Caballeronia sp. LZ062: one gene and its partners. The protein of the gene in region 2 binds, or shares a complex with, the protein of the main gene of each other region. Links are inferred from orthologs where the notes say so. Each region holds a gene or a part of one and is shown on either strand. Other genes may lie near its edges. The genes, in order: secA, secY and secG.

Region 1 (3,554 bases), 2.8 Mb from region 2 along the record:
GTGACGCCTGAGACCGGATGAAGCGCGGCGGGATCGATCGAGGGGAAGTTGACAGCCATGTTCGCGACTCGCTGAAGGTGGCGAGTGCCGGCTCGCATTCGCCGGCACGCTGTGAAAGACTGACGCAGCCGGGAGACCGGGAACGCCGTGATACGCCGGGCGGGCAGCGCAGCCCGTACTCGGCTTTGCAAAGACAAACGACGCATTGCTGCGTCGCTTGCCTCATTTGTCGGACGGACAGTTCGTTATACGAGCTTGCCGTGACAGTTCTTGTACTTCTTGCCGCTGCCGCACGGACACGGATCGTTGCGGCCGACCTTCGGCACGTCGTCGGCGGGGCGCGTGGCGACGGTGATGTCGTCACCGCCGGCCATAGCCTGGCTGATCATCTGCGCGGCTGCCGTGGCGGCTGCTGCCGCAGGCGCGGCCGGAGCGGCCGGAGCGTTGTAGTCTGCGTGCGTGAACGACACGTTCTCGACGTGACTGCCCTTCTCTTCGTACTGCTCCGCGGCTTCTTCGAGCTGTTCAGGCGACTGAATCTGCACGTTCATCACGACGCGCGTGACTTCCTGCTTCACCGCGTCCAGCATGGCGGCGAACAGTTCGAATGCCTCGCGCTTGTATTCCTGCTTCGGGTTTTTCTGCGCATAGCCGCGCAGATGAATACCCTGACGCAGATGATCGAGCGCCGCCAGATGTTCGCGCCAGCGGCTGTCGAGCGTCTGCAGCATGATCGAACGCTCGAACGCGCTGAACGACTCGCGGCCCACGAGCGCGACCTTCGCCTCATACGCTTCGTCGGCGGCGGCGAGCACGGCTTCGCAGATTTCCTCGGCGTCGATGGAATTCGACTCGTTGATCATCTCCTGAATGGCGAGATCGAGCGACCATTCGTTGCGCAGCACTTCTTCCAGCTCGGGCGCGTCCCACTGCTCTTCGATGCTGCCCGCCGGAACGAACGTGCGCACGAGGTCGGTGATCACGCTATGACGCATGGCCGCGATCGTTTCCTGCACGTCGTTCGCTTCCAGCAGTTCGTTGCGCTGCTGATAGATGACCTTGCGCTGATCGTTCGCGACGTCGTCGTATTCGAGCAGTTGCTTGCGAATGTCAAAGTTGCGCGCTTCCACCTTGCGCTGCGCGCCTTCGATGGAACGCGTGACCATGCCCGCTTCGATCGGCTCGCCTTCCGGCATCTTCAGGCGATCCATGATGGCGCGCACGCGGTCGCCCGCGAAGATGCGCAACAGCGGATCATCCAGCGACAGATAGAAGCGCGACGAGCCCGGATCGCCCTGACGGCCTGCGCGGCCGCGCAACTGGTTGTCGATACGGCGCGACTCGTGACGCTCGGTGCCGATGATATGCAGCCCGCCCGCCGCCTTCACATGGTCGTGCAGCGCCTGCCATTCGTCGTGCAGCTTCTGGATGCGCGCGGCTTTCTCGTTCTCGGGAATCGAGAGATCCGCTTCGATGAACGACGCCTGCTTTTCAACGTTGCCGCCGAGCACGATGTCCGTGCCGCGACCCGCCATGTTCGTCGCGATGGTGACGACGCCCGGCCGGCCCGCTTCCGCGACGATTGCCGCTTCGCGTGCGTGCTGCTTCGCGTTGAGCACTTCGTGCTTGATGCCTGCTTGCATCAGCATGCCGGACAGCAGTTCGGACGCTTCGATCGACGTCGTGCCGACGAGCGTCGGCTGTCCGCGTTCGACGCAATCGCGAATATCGCGGATGACGGCGTCGTACCGTTCCTTCGATGTCTTGTAAATCTGGTCCTGCTTGTCGACGCGCTTCGGCGGACGGTTCGTCGGAATCACGACCGTTTCCAGGCCGTAGATTTCCTGGAACTCGTACGCTTCCGTGTCCGCCGTGCCGGTCATGCCGGACAGCTTGGCGTACATGCGGAAGTAGTTTTGCAGCGTGATGGAGGCGAGCGTCTGGTTCTCGGCCTGAATCTGCACGTGCTCTTTCGCCTCGACCGCCTGATGCAGACCGTCAGACCAGCGGCGGCCCGTCATCATGCGGCCGGTGAATTCGTCGACGATCACGACTTCGCCGTTCTGCACCACGTAATGCTGATCGCGATGGAAAAGCGTATGCGCGCGCAGGGCGGCATAGATATGGTGCATCAGCGTGATGTTCTGCGGCGCGTAGAGGCTCTCGCCCTCGCCGATCAAGCCCCACTCGGCCAGCAGGCGCTCTGCCTTCTCGTGGCCGGATTCCGTGAGGAACACCTGACGCGCTTTCTCGTCGAGCGTGTAGTCGCCCGGCTTTTCGACGCCCGTGCCGTCCGCCTTTTCCTCGCCGATCTGCTGTTCGAGCAGCGGCGGCAGGGCGTTCATGCGCACGTAAAGATCGGTGTGGTCTTCCGCCTGACCGGAAATGATGAGCGGCGTACGCGCTTCGTCGATCAGGATGGAGTCCACCTCGTCGACGATGGCGAAGTTGAGCGGCCGCTGCACGCGCGCGTCGGTCTCGTAGACCATGTTGTCGCGCAGATAGTCGAAGCCGAACTCGTTGTTCGTGCCGTACGTGATGTCCGCCGCGTAGGCCTGCTGCTTCTGCCCGTGTTCCATCTGCGACAGATTCACGCCGCACGACAGCCCGAGGAAGTTGTACAGGCGCGCCATCCACTCGGCGTCACGCTGCGCGAGGTAGTCGTTCACCGTCACCACATGCACGCCGCGGCCCGACAGCGCGTTCAGATATGCGGCGAGCGTGGCGACGAGCGTCTTGCCCTCGCCCGTGCGCATTTCCGCGATCTTGCCGTAGTGCAGAACCATGCCGCCGATCAACTGGACGTCGAAGTGGCGCATTTTCAGCACGCGCCGGCTCGCTTCGCGGCAGACGGCGAACGCCTCCGGAAGGATCACGTCCAGCGACTCGCCGCCCGCGACGCGCTTGCGGAACTCGTCCGTCTTCGCGCGCAACTGATCGTCCGTATATTTCTCGACGGTCGGCTCGAGGGCATTGATCGCCACAACGGTCTTTTGGTACTGCTTGACCAGCCGCTGATTGCGACTGCCAAAAATCTTCTGAAGGAAACCGGTCGTCATTGGATCAGTGTCTGCGTCGCGGCTTCGGACGGGCGCGTGTGCCAGCTGCAGCCACTGCGTCCGGGCTCGGAAAACCTCGGCGACTTAAGTCCATTGGGTGAGATTCGAATCGGGAATTTTAGCACGCGAGTCAAGTACATCTTGCGTCGGCGTGGGCCTGCGGGCGTCGGCGAGACGCGACAGTCAACGCGTTGAAAGCTTGGCCGCGCGGGCTTTCGCGGCGGGCGTCAGACAGAAGCGGACGGCAGGCGCGCGGTACAATCGAGCGGTCGCATCAGGCGTCCGCTGAGTAAAAATGAGCCGCTTTTCTACAAATTCAAGGTCCGGCCCGGGACGGTTCGATCCGCGCCGGCCGCAAGCGCTGGCCGACGTGCTCGATCGCACGGACGCGTTTCGCGCGCTGCGCGGGGGCGTCGAGCAAGTCGCGGCGTTGCAGCGCGATCTCACCGCGCTCTTGCCCGACTATCTGGCGGCGAACGTGGAGCCCGGTTTCAT
Region 2 (2,982 bases):
CCCTGACCGCCCGACGTCGCCCACGCGAGAGCGTTACCTTGACGATCGGTGATCGTGATGATGGTGTTGTTGAACGACGCGTGAACGTGAACCACGCCCTCGGCGACGTTCTTCTTAACCTTCTTGCGAACGCGTTGCGCCGCGGAGTTGTTCGAAGCCTTAGCCATTACGTTTTCCTGTAACTGTCAGTTCCGCTTACTTCTTCAGCGATTGCGCTGCACGACGCGGACCCTTGCGCGTACGGGCATTCGTGCGGGTACGCTGGCCACGCAGGGGCAGACCCTTGCGGTGACGCATGCCGCGATAGCAGCCCAAGTCCATCAGGCGCTTGATGTTCATCGTCACTTCACGGCGCAGGTCGCCTTCGACGATGAACTTGCCCACTTCGTCACGCAGCTTTTCGAGGTCTGCGTCAGTGAGGTCCTTGACCTTCTTCGAAAATTCCACACCAGCTGCGCTGCAAATGCCGCGAGCGCGCGTGCGACCGATGCCGAAGATTGCCGTCAGGCCGATCTCGGTATGCTGGTGATTCGGGATGTTAACCCCTGCGATACGAGCCATTGTTTTTCCTCAAACAAAAAGCGCAAGCAAAAGCGCGGCGTTCAGCCTTGACGCTGTTTGTGGCGCGGATCAGAGCTGCAAATCACGCGCACAACGCCCTTGCGCTTGATGATCTTGCAATTGCGGCAAATGCGCTTAACCGATGCCATCACTTTCATGATATTACCCTTTTTTCAAATCACTTCGCCCGGAACACGATCCGCGCACGAGACAGATCGTAAGGCGTCAATTCAACCGTAACCTTGTCGCCTGGCAGGATACGGATGTAGTGCATCCGCATCTTTCCAGAAATGTGTCCCAGGACGACATGGCCATTTTCCAATTTCACCCGGAAAGTAGCGTTGGGCAGGTTTTCGATCACCTCGCCCTGCATCTGGATTACATCGTCTTTGGCCATAGTCCTTAATTAACGCATCGGGACATTGCCGCCCTTGAAGTTTGCCTTCTTGAGCAGCGATTCATATTGTTGCGACATAACGTACGACTGCACCTGAGCCATGAAGTCCATCGTGACGACGACAATGATCAGCAGCGACGTTCCACCAAAATAAAACGGCACGTTCCAGCGCAACACCAAGAACTCAGGCAACAGGCACACGAACACAATGTAGATCGCACCGGCCAGCGTCAAACGCGTGAGGATGCGGTCGATATACCGTGCAGTCTGATCGCCCGGACGGATACCCGGAACGAATGCACCGCTCTTCTTCAAGTTGTCGGCGGTTTCCCGGCTGTTGAACACCAGTGCGGTGTAGAAGAAGCAGAAGAAAACAATCGCCAACGCATACAGCAGCACGTACACCGGTTGACCGGGCTTGAGAGCCTCGGCCACGCCGTGCAGCGTGTTCGCGAACCAGTTGGTGCGCGTACCCGAACTGAACCAGTTCAGGATGGTTGCCGGGAAGAGGATGATCGACGACGCGAAGATCGGCGGAATCACACCCGACATGTTGAGCTTCAGCGGCAGATGGGACGACTGTCCGCCGTAAATCTTGTTACCGACCTGGCGCTTCGCGTAGTTCACGAGGATCTTGCGCTGACCGCGTTCGATGAACACGACCAGATACGTGACCGCCGCGATCAGCACGACGATGATGATCGCCGAGATGATGCTCATCGAACCGGTGCGGACCAACTCGAACAGACCGCCGATCGCGTTCGGGAAACCCGCCGCGATGCCACCGAAGATGATGATCGAGATGCCGTTGCCGAGACCGCGCTCCGTGATCTGCTCACCCAGCCACATCAGGAACATCGTGCCCGTCACCAGCGTGACGACCGTCGTCAGCCGGAACACCATGCCGGGGTCCAGCACCAAAGCAGGCTGGTTCTCCAGCGCCACCGCGATACCGAACGCCTGGAAGGTCGCGAGCACCACGGTGAAGATACGCGTGTACTGCGTGATCTTCCGCTGCCCCGCCTGCCCTTCCTTCTTCAACGCCTCCATCTGCGGCGACACGATCGACAGCAACTGCATGATGATCGACGCCGAAATGTAGGGCATGATGCCCAGCGCAAAGATCGTGAATCGCGACAGCGCGCCACCCGAGAACATGTTGAACATGCCAAGGATGCCGCCCGACTGGCTCTGGAACAGCTTGGCCAGTTGATCCGGATCGATGCCGGGAACCGGAATGTGCGCACCAATGCGGTAGACGATCAACGCCAGCAGCAGGAACACTGCACGCCGACGCAGATCGCCGAATTTCGCCGCGCTTCGACCGGGTTTTGCGAGACTCGGGCTGTTAGCCAAGAACCTTCTCCGATGCTAGTGCTAGAAACGGCGAAAGCGCGTTACTCGGCGAACGAGCCGCCAGCGGCTTCGATTGCCTCACGGGCGCCCTTCGTTGCCGTCAGGCCTTTCACCGTGACCTTGCGGCTGATCTCGCCAGTCTTGATGATCTTCGCGCTCTTGATGAGCTCGCCGACCAGACCCGCTTGCTTCAGCGCCAAGAGATCGATTTCGTCGACCGGCAGCTTCTCCAGATCGGAGAGGCGCACTTCACCGACGAATTCCTTCGTCAGCGAGGTGAAGCCGCGCTTCGGAAGACGACGCTGCAGAGGCATCTGACCGCCTTCGAAGCCGACCTTATGAAAGCCGCCCGAACGCGATTTCTGACCCTTGTGGCCGCGGCCCGCGGTCTTGCCGAGGCCCGAACCGATCCCGCGACCGACGCGACGCTTTGCGTGCTTCGCGCCTTCCGCCGGCTTCAGGTTATTCAATTCCATGTTCAACTCCTTGGATCCGTGGTCGGCCGCTTAGGCGATGACCTTAACGAGGTACGAGACCTTGTTGATCATCCCGCGCACTGCCGGCGTGTCCTGCAGCTCGGAGACCGAGTTCAGGCGACGCAGGCCGAGGCCACGCACCGTTGCGCGGTGCGATTCGCGGGTCCCGATCAGGCTCTTGACGAGCTGAAC
Region 3 (3,044 bases), 2.1 Mb from region 2 along the record:
ACGCAGACGGGTCGCGACTTCAAGATAGTGGGCCGCCTTCACGACGACCGTCACCTGACCCAGCGACTCGGTGATGTTCTGGAGACGGTCGCCAAACGCCGCCTCGAGGTTCGCTTTGAGGGTCTCGAGTTTGCTTGCCATAGTTGGGGAGGCTCAGGCCTTTATTGACGGGCGATGGTGTTCGTGCGGCGGATCTTCGCCTGCAGCTGGATCACGCCGTAGACCAGCGCCTCGGCCGTCGGAGGGCAGCCCGGGACATAGACGTCGACCGGAACGATACGGTCGCAGCCGCGCACGACGGAGTACGAATAGTGATAGTAGCCGCCACCATTCGCGCACGAACCCATGGAAATGACCCAGCGCGGCTCGGCCATCTGGTCGTACACCTTACGAAGCGCGGGCGCCATCTTGTTGCACAGCGTGCCGGCGACGATCATCACGTCGGACTGGCGCGGGCTCGGGCGGAACACCACGCCGAAGCGGTCCAGGTCGTAACGGGCGGCGCCCGCATGCATCATCTCGACCGCGCAGCACGCGAGACCGAACGTCATCGGCCACAAGGAGCCGGTGCGCGTCCAGTTGATCAGCTTGTCAGCCGTGGTGGTGACAAAGCCTTCCTTCAAGACCCCTTCGATACTCATTTGATTTCCACTCCAGATGAGCAGCCAGCCATAGCCACCCATGAATCCGGTGATCTACCCGTCACTCCCAGTCGAGGCCGCCCTTTCTCCAGATGTAGGCGAAGCCGAGCAGGAATTCGAGCAGAAAGATCATCATGGCCATGAAGCCGGGCCAGCCGATGTCGCGCAGGGCCACGCCCCACGGAAACAGGAAGGCCGTCTCAAGGTCGAAGATGATGAAAAGAATTGCGACGAGATAGTAGCGCACATCGAACTTCATACGCGCGTCTTCGAATGCTTCGAAGCCGCATTCGTACGGGGCATTCTTTTCGGTGTCGGGCTTGTTGGGACCGAGAATCTTGCCGATGCTGACCAGCGCTATACCTAAACCAAGGCCCACCAGAAGAAACAAGAAGACGGGGTAATAGGGTGCGAGGTTCAAGGCTTTCCTCTGATCGGTAGTTCGGTCAGTGATGATTGAGATGCTTGCCGGGACGGACCACCCGACGACAGGATTCACTTGGGACGGCTCACGATACCAACGATATCGTAAGGGTACTCCAGAAGTGACAATGCCAGCCGAAGCGATGCATGCGGCTGGCATTGGATAACTTTTGGTGCCGACGGCGAGACTCGAACTCGCACAGCTTTCGCCACTACCCCCTCAAGATAGCGTGTCTACCAATTTCACCACGTCGGCACTGTACTGCAATCCGGGAAAACAAACTTCTTAATTGCCGCGAATCGCTTCAAGACTTGAATTATAACTAGGTCCTACGAATTGTTCAACGCACAAAACACGAATTTAGCGAAAATTTGTTCCGGCGGTTTATTTCGGCACGTCGGTGCCCGGCGCGGACGACACAGGCGCAGCCGATGCCGGGGCGGTCACCGGAGCAGAAGCGCTCTTTCCTGCTGCGGCCGGGGCTGATGCAGACGTCGGGCCAGCACCCAACACACCAGCCGACGTCTGCGGCTTGTAGCTTCCGAGATACGTCAGCGCCAGCGTCGTGATGAAGAAGATGGCGGCAAGGACTGCAGTAGTACGTGAGAGAAAGTTCGCGGAACCCGTCGCGCCGAAGAGACTCCCCGACGCGCCGCTGCCGAAAGCGGCGCCCATGTCGGCGCCCTTCCCGTGTTGGAGCAGCACGAGCCCAATCACACCAAGCGCCGACAGCAACTGGACGACGATAATCAATGTCTTCAAATACAGCATTTCAACTCACCTGGTTCTTGATGTTTCCGTGACACTCACGTGTCTCGACATGCTCTTTCGACTGCCTTCGCCACGCACCTTTACTGCAACACGGTTCGCGCCGCCTGGCAGATCGCAAGAAAATCTTTCGACTTCAGCGACGCGCCGCCAATCAGCCCGCCGTCGATGTCTCGTTGCCCGAACAATTCTTGCGCGTTCTCGGGTTTGACGCTGCCGCCATACAAAAGCGGCACGTCGCCTGCGCCCTTCTCCGCCATCTTGCCGCGCAGAAACGCGTGAACGCGCTGCGCCTGATCCGCCGTCGCGCTCTTGCCGGTGCCGATTGCCCAGACCGGTTCGTAGGCGACGACAATCCGCGCCGCCTGCTCCTCGTCCAGCATGAGAAGCACCGCATCGAGCTGCGCGCCGATAACCTGCTCCGTCGCCTCGCGCTCGCGTTCGCCGAGCGTTTCGCCGACACAGACGATAGGCGTGAGCCCCGCGTCCAGCGCGCGACGCGCCTTTGCTCCCACCAGTTCCGGCGTTTCGTGATGGTACGCGCGGCGCTCCGAATGCCCGACGATCGCGTACGTCACACCGAAATCCAGGGCCATCTCCGCCGCGACTTCCCCGGTGAACGCGCCCTGCACATGCGCCGACACATCCTGCACGCCCCAGCGCACCACCGACCCTTCCAGCAGCGCCTGCGCCTGCGCGAGGTACGGATACGGCACACACACGCCTACGTCCACGCCGTTGCGCAGAGCCGATGCCCCCGACGCAACCTCGGTCAGCAGAACCGCGTTCTCCTGCATGCGGCCGTGCATCTTCCAGTTGCCGACCACCAGTTTCGCTCGTTGTCTCGACATTGTCTCGTCACTCGGCGGCTTGCGACGGCCGCTTTAGTTATAGCGGCCGCGCTTTTCAATCAGCCGCCGCGTTATGGGAATGAACCGCTACAAACTGCGAACTGCTTGCAAAACAGGCGATTCTACTGTGATACGGCGAAACCGGTCAAACCGCCGAAGACCGGCCCGCGTTTCTTACGCGCTTTCCGTCCAATCGAGCACGATCTTGCCGACATGCGTGCTGCTTTCCATCAGCGTGTGCGCCGCGGCCGCCTCGCTCGCCGGAAACACTTGGTGAATGACCGGCTTGATGCGCCCGGCCTCGATCTCGGGCCAGACGCGTTCCTTCAGCTTCGCAGCGATCTTCGCCTTGAACGCGAC

What was found.
Region 1: the proteins of secY (region 2) and secA are in contact, whole or in part, in a crystal structure (PDB 3DIN), measured with the Thermotoga maritima proteins. The link is inferred for Caballeronia sp. LZ062 from one-to-one orthologs. Residues at the interface, in WP_004081795.1 of Thermotoga maritima: Glu108, Gly109, Glu110, Glu111, Ala236, Glu237, Arg238, Arg239, Ile240, Thr241, Ile242, Gln243, Tyr244, Ala245, Arg246, Arg247, Val248, Thr249, Gly250, Arg251, Arg252, Val253, Tyr254, Gly256, Ala257, Ser258, Thr259, Tyr260, Leu261, Pro262; in WP_004082002.1 of Thermotoga maritima: Glu261, Ala262, Arg263, Lys300, Ala301, Arg302, Thr303, Ile304, Ile305, Leu323, Tyr324, Asp325, Pro326, Val329, Ser330, Tyr333, Ile336, Lys340, Phe345, Val349, Glu363, Phe364, Tyr374, Ser375, Gly376, Gly377, Glu393, Ile395, Thr482, Ser483.
Region 3: secY (region 2) and secG share a complex: the UniProt entries of both Escherichia coli proteins name them as parts of the sec protein translocase complex. The link is inferred for Caballeronia sp. LZ062 from one-to-one orthologs.

The regions. Positions count from the first base shown.
Region 1 is NZ_JARTWB010000002.1:111,521-115,074, reverse strand. Bases 46-3,448 are described here. They hold secA (preprotein translocase subunit SecA), read right to left. Parts: upstream 3,060-3,448; coding sequence 246-3,059; downstream 46-245. Other genes in these bases: P9239_RS06560 (DUF721 domain-containing protein), read left to right, coding at 3,355-3,448; argJ (bifunctional glutamate N-acetyltransferase/amino-acid acetyltransferase ArgJ), read right to left, coding at 46-59. Outside these bases: more of argJ, read right to left, coding at 1-45; more of P9239_RS06560, read left to right, coding at 3,449-3,554. UniProt on the Escherichia coli protein: Required for protein export, interacts with the SecYEG preprotein conducting channel.
Region 2 is NZ_JARTWB010000002.1:2,940,405-2,943,386, reverse strand. Bases 142-2,972 are described here. They hold secY (preprotein translocase subunit SecY), read right to left. Parts: upstream 2,315-2,972; coding sequence 968-2,314; downstream 142-967. Other genes in these bases: rpmD (50S ribosomal protein L30), read right to left, coding at 2,821-2,972; rplO (50S ribosomal protein L15), read right to left, coding at 2,356-2,790; infA (translation initiation factor IF-1), read right to left, coding at 740-958; rpmJ (50S ribosomal protein L36), read right to left, coding at 603-719; rpsM (30S ribosomal protein S13), read right to left, coding at 196-561. Outside these bases: more of rpsK, read right to left, coding at 1-141; more of rpmD, read right to left, coding at 2,973-2,982. UniProt on the Escherichia coli protein: The central subunit of the protein translocation channel SecYEG. Consists of two halves formed by TMs 1-5 and 6-10.
Region 3 is NZ_JARTWB010000002.1:823,503-826,546, reverse strand. Bases 144-3,036 are described here. They hold secG (preprotein translocase subunit SecG), read right to left. Parts: upstream 1,837-3,036; coding sequence 1,450-1,836; downstream 144-1,449. Other genes in these bases: P9239_RS09875 (NAD(P)H-quinone oxidoreductase), read right to left, coding at 2,859-3,036; tpiA (triose-phosphate isomerase), read right to left, coding at 1,917-2,684; P9239_RS09895 (NADH-quinone oxidoreductase subunit A), read right to left, coding at 703-1,062; P9239_RS09900 (NADH-quinone oxidoreductase subunit B family protein), read right to left, coding at 162-641. Also shown: P9239_RS09905 (NADH-quinone oxidoreductase subunit C), read right to left, coding at 1-141; more of P9239_RS09875, read right to left, coding at 3,037-3,044. UniProt on the Escherichia coli protein: Subunit of the protein translocation channel SecYEG. Overexpression of some hybrid proteins has been thought to jam the protein secretion apparatus resulting in cell death; while this may be true it also results in FtsH-mediated degradation of SecY.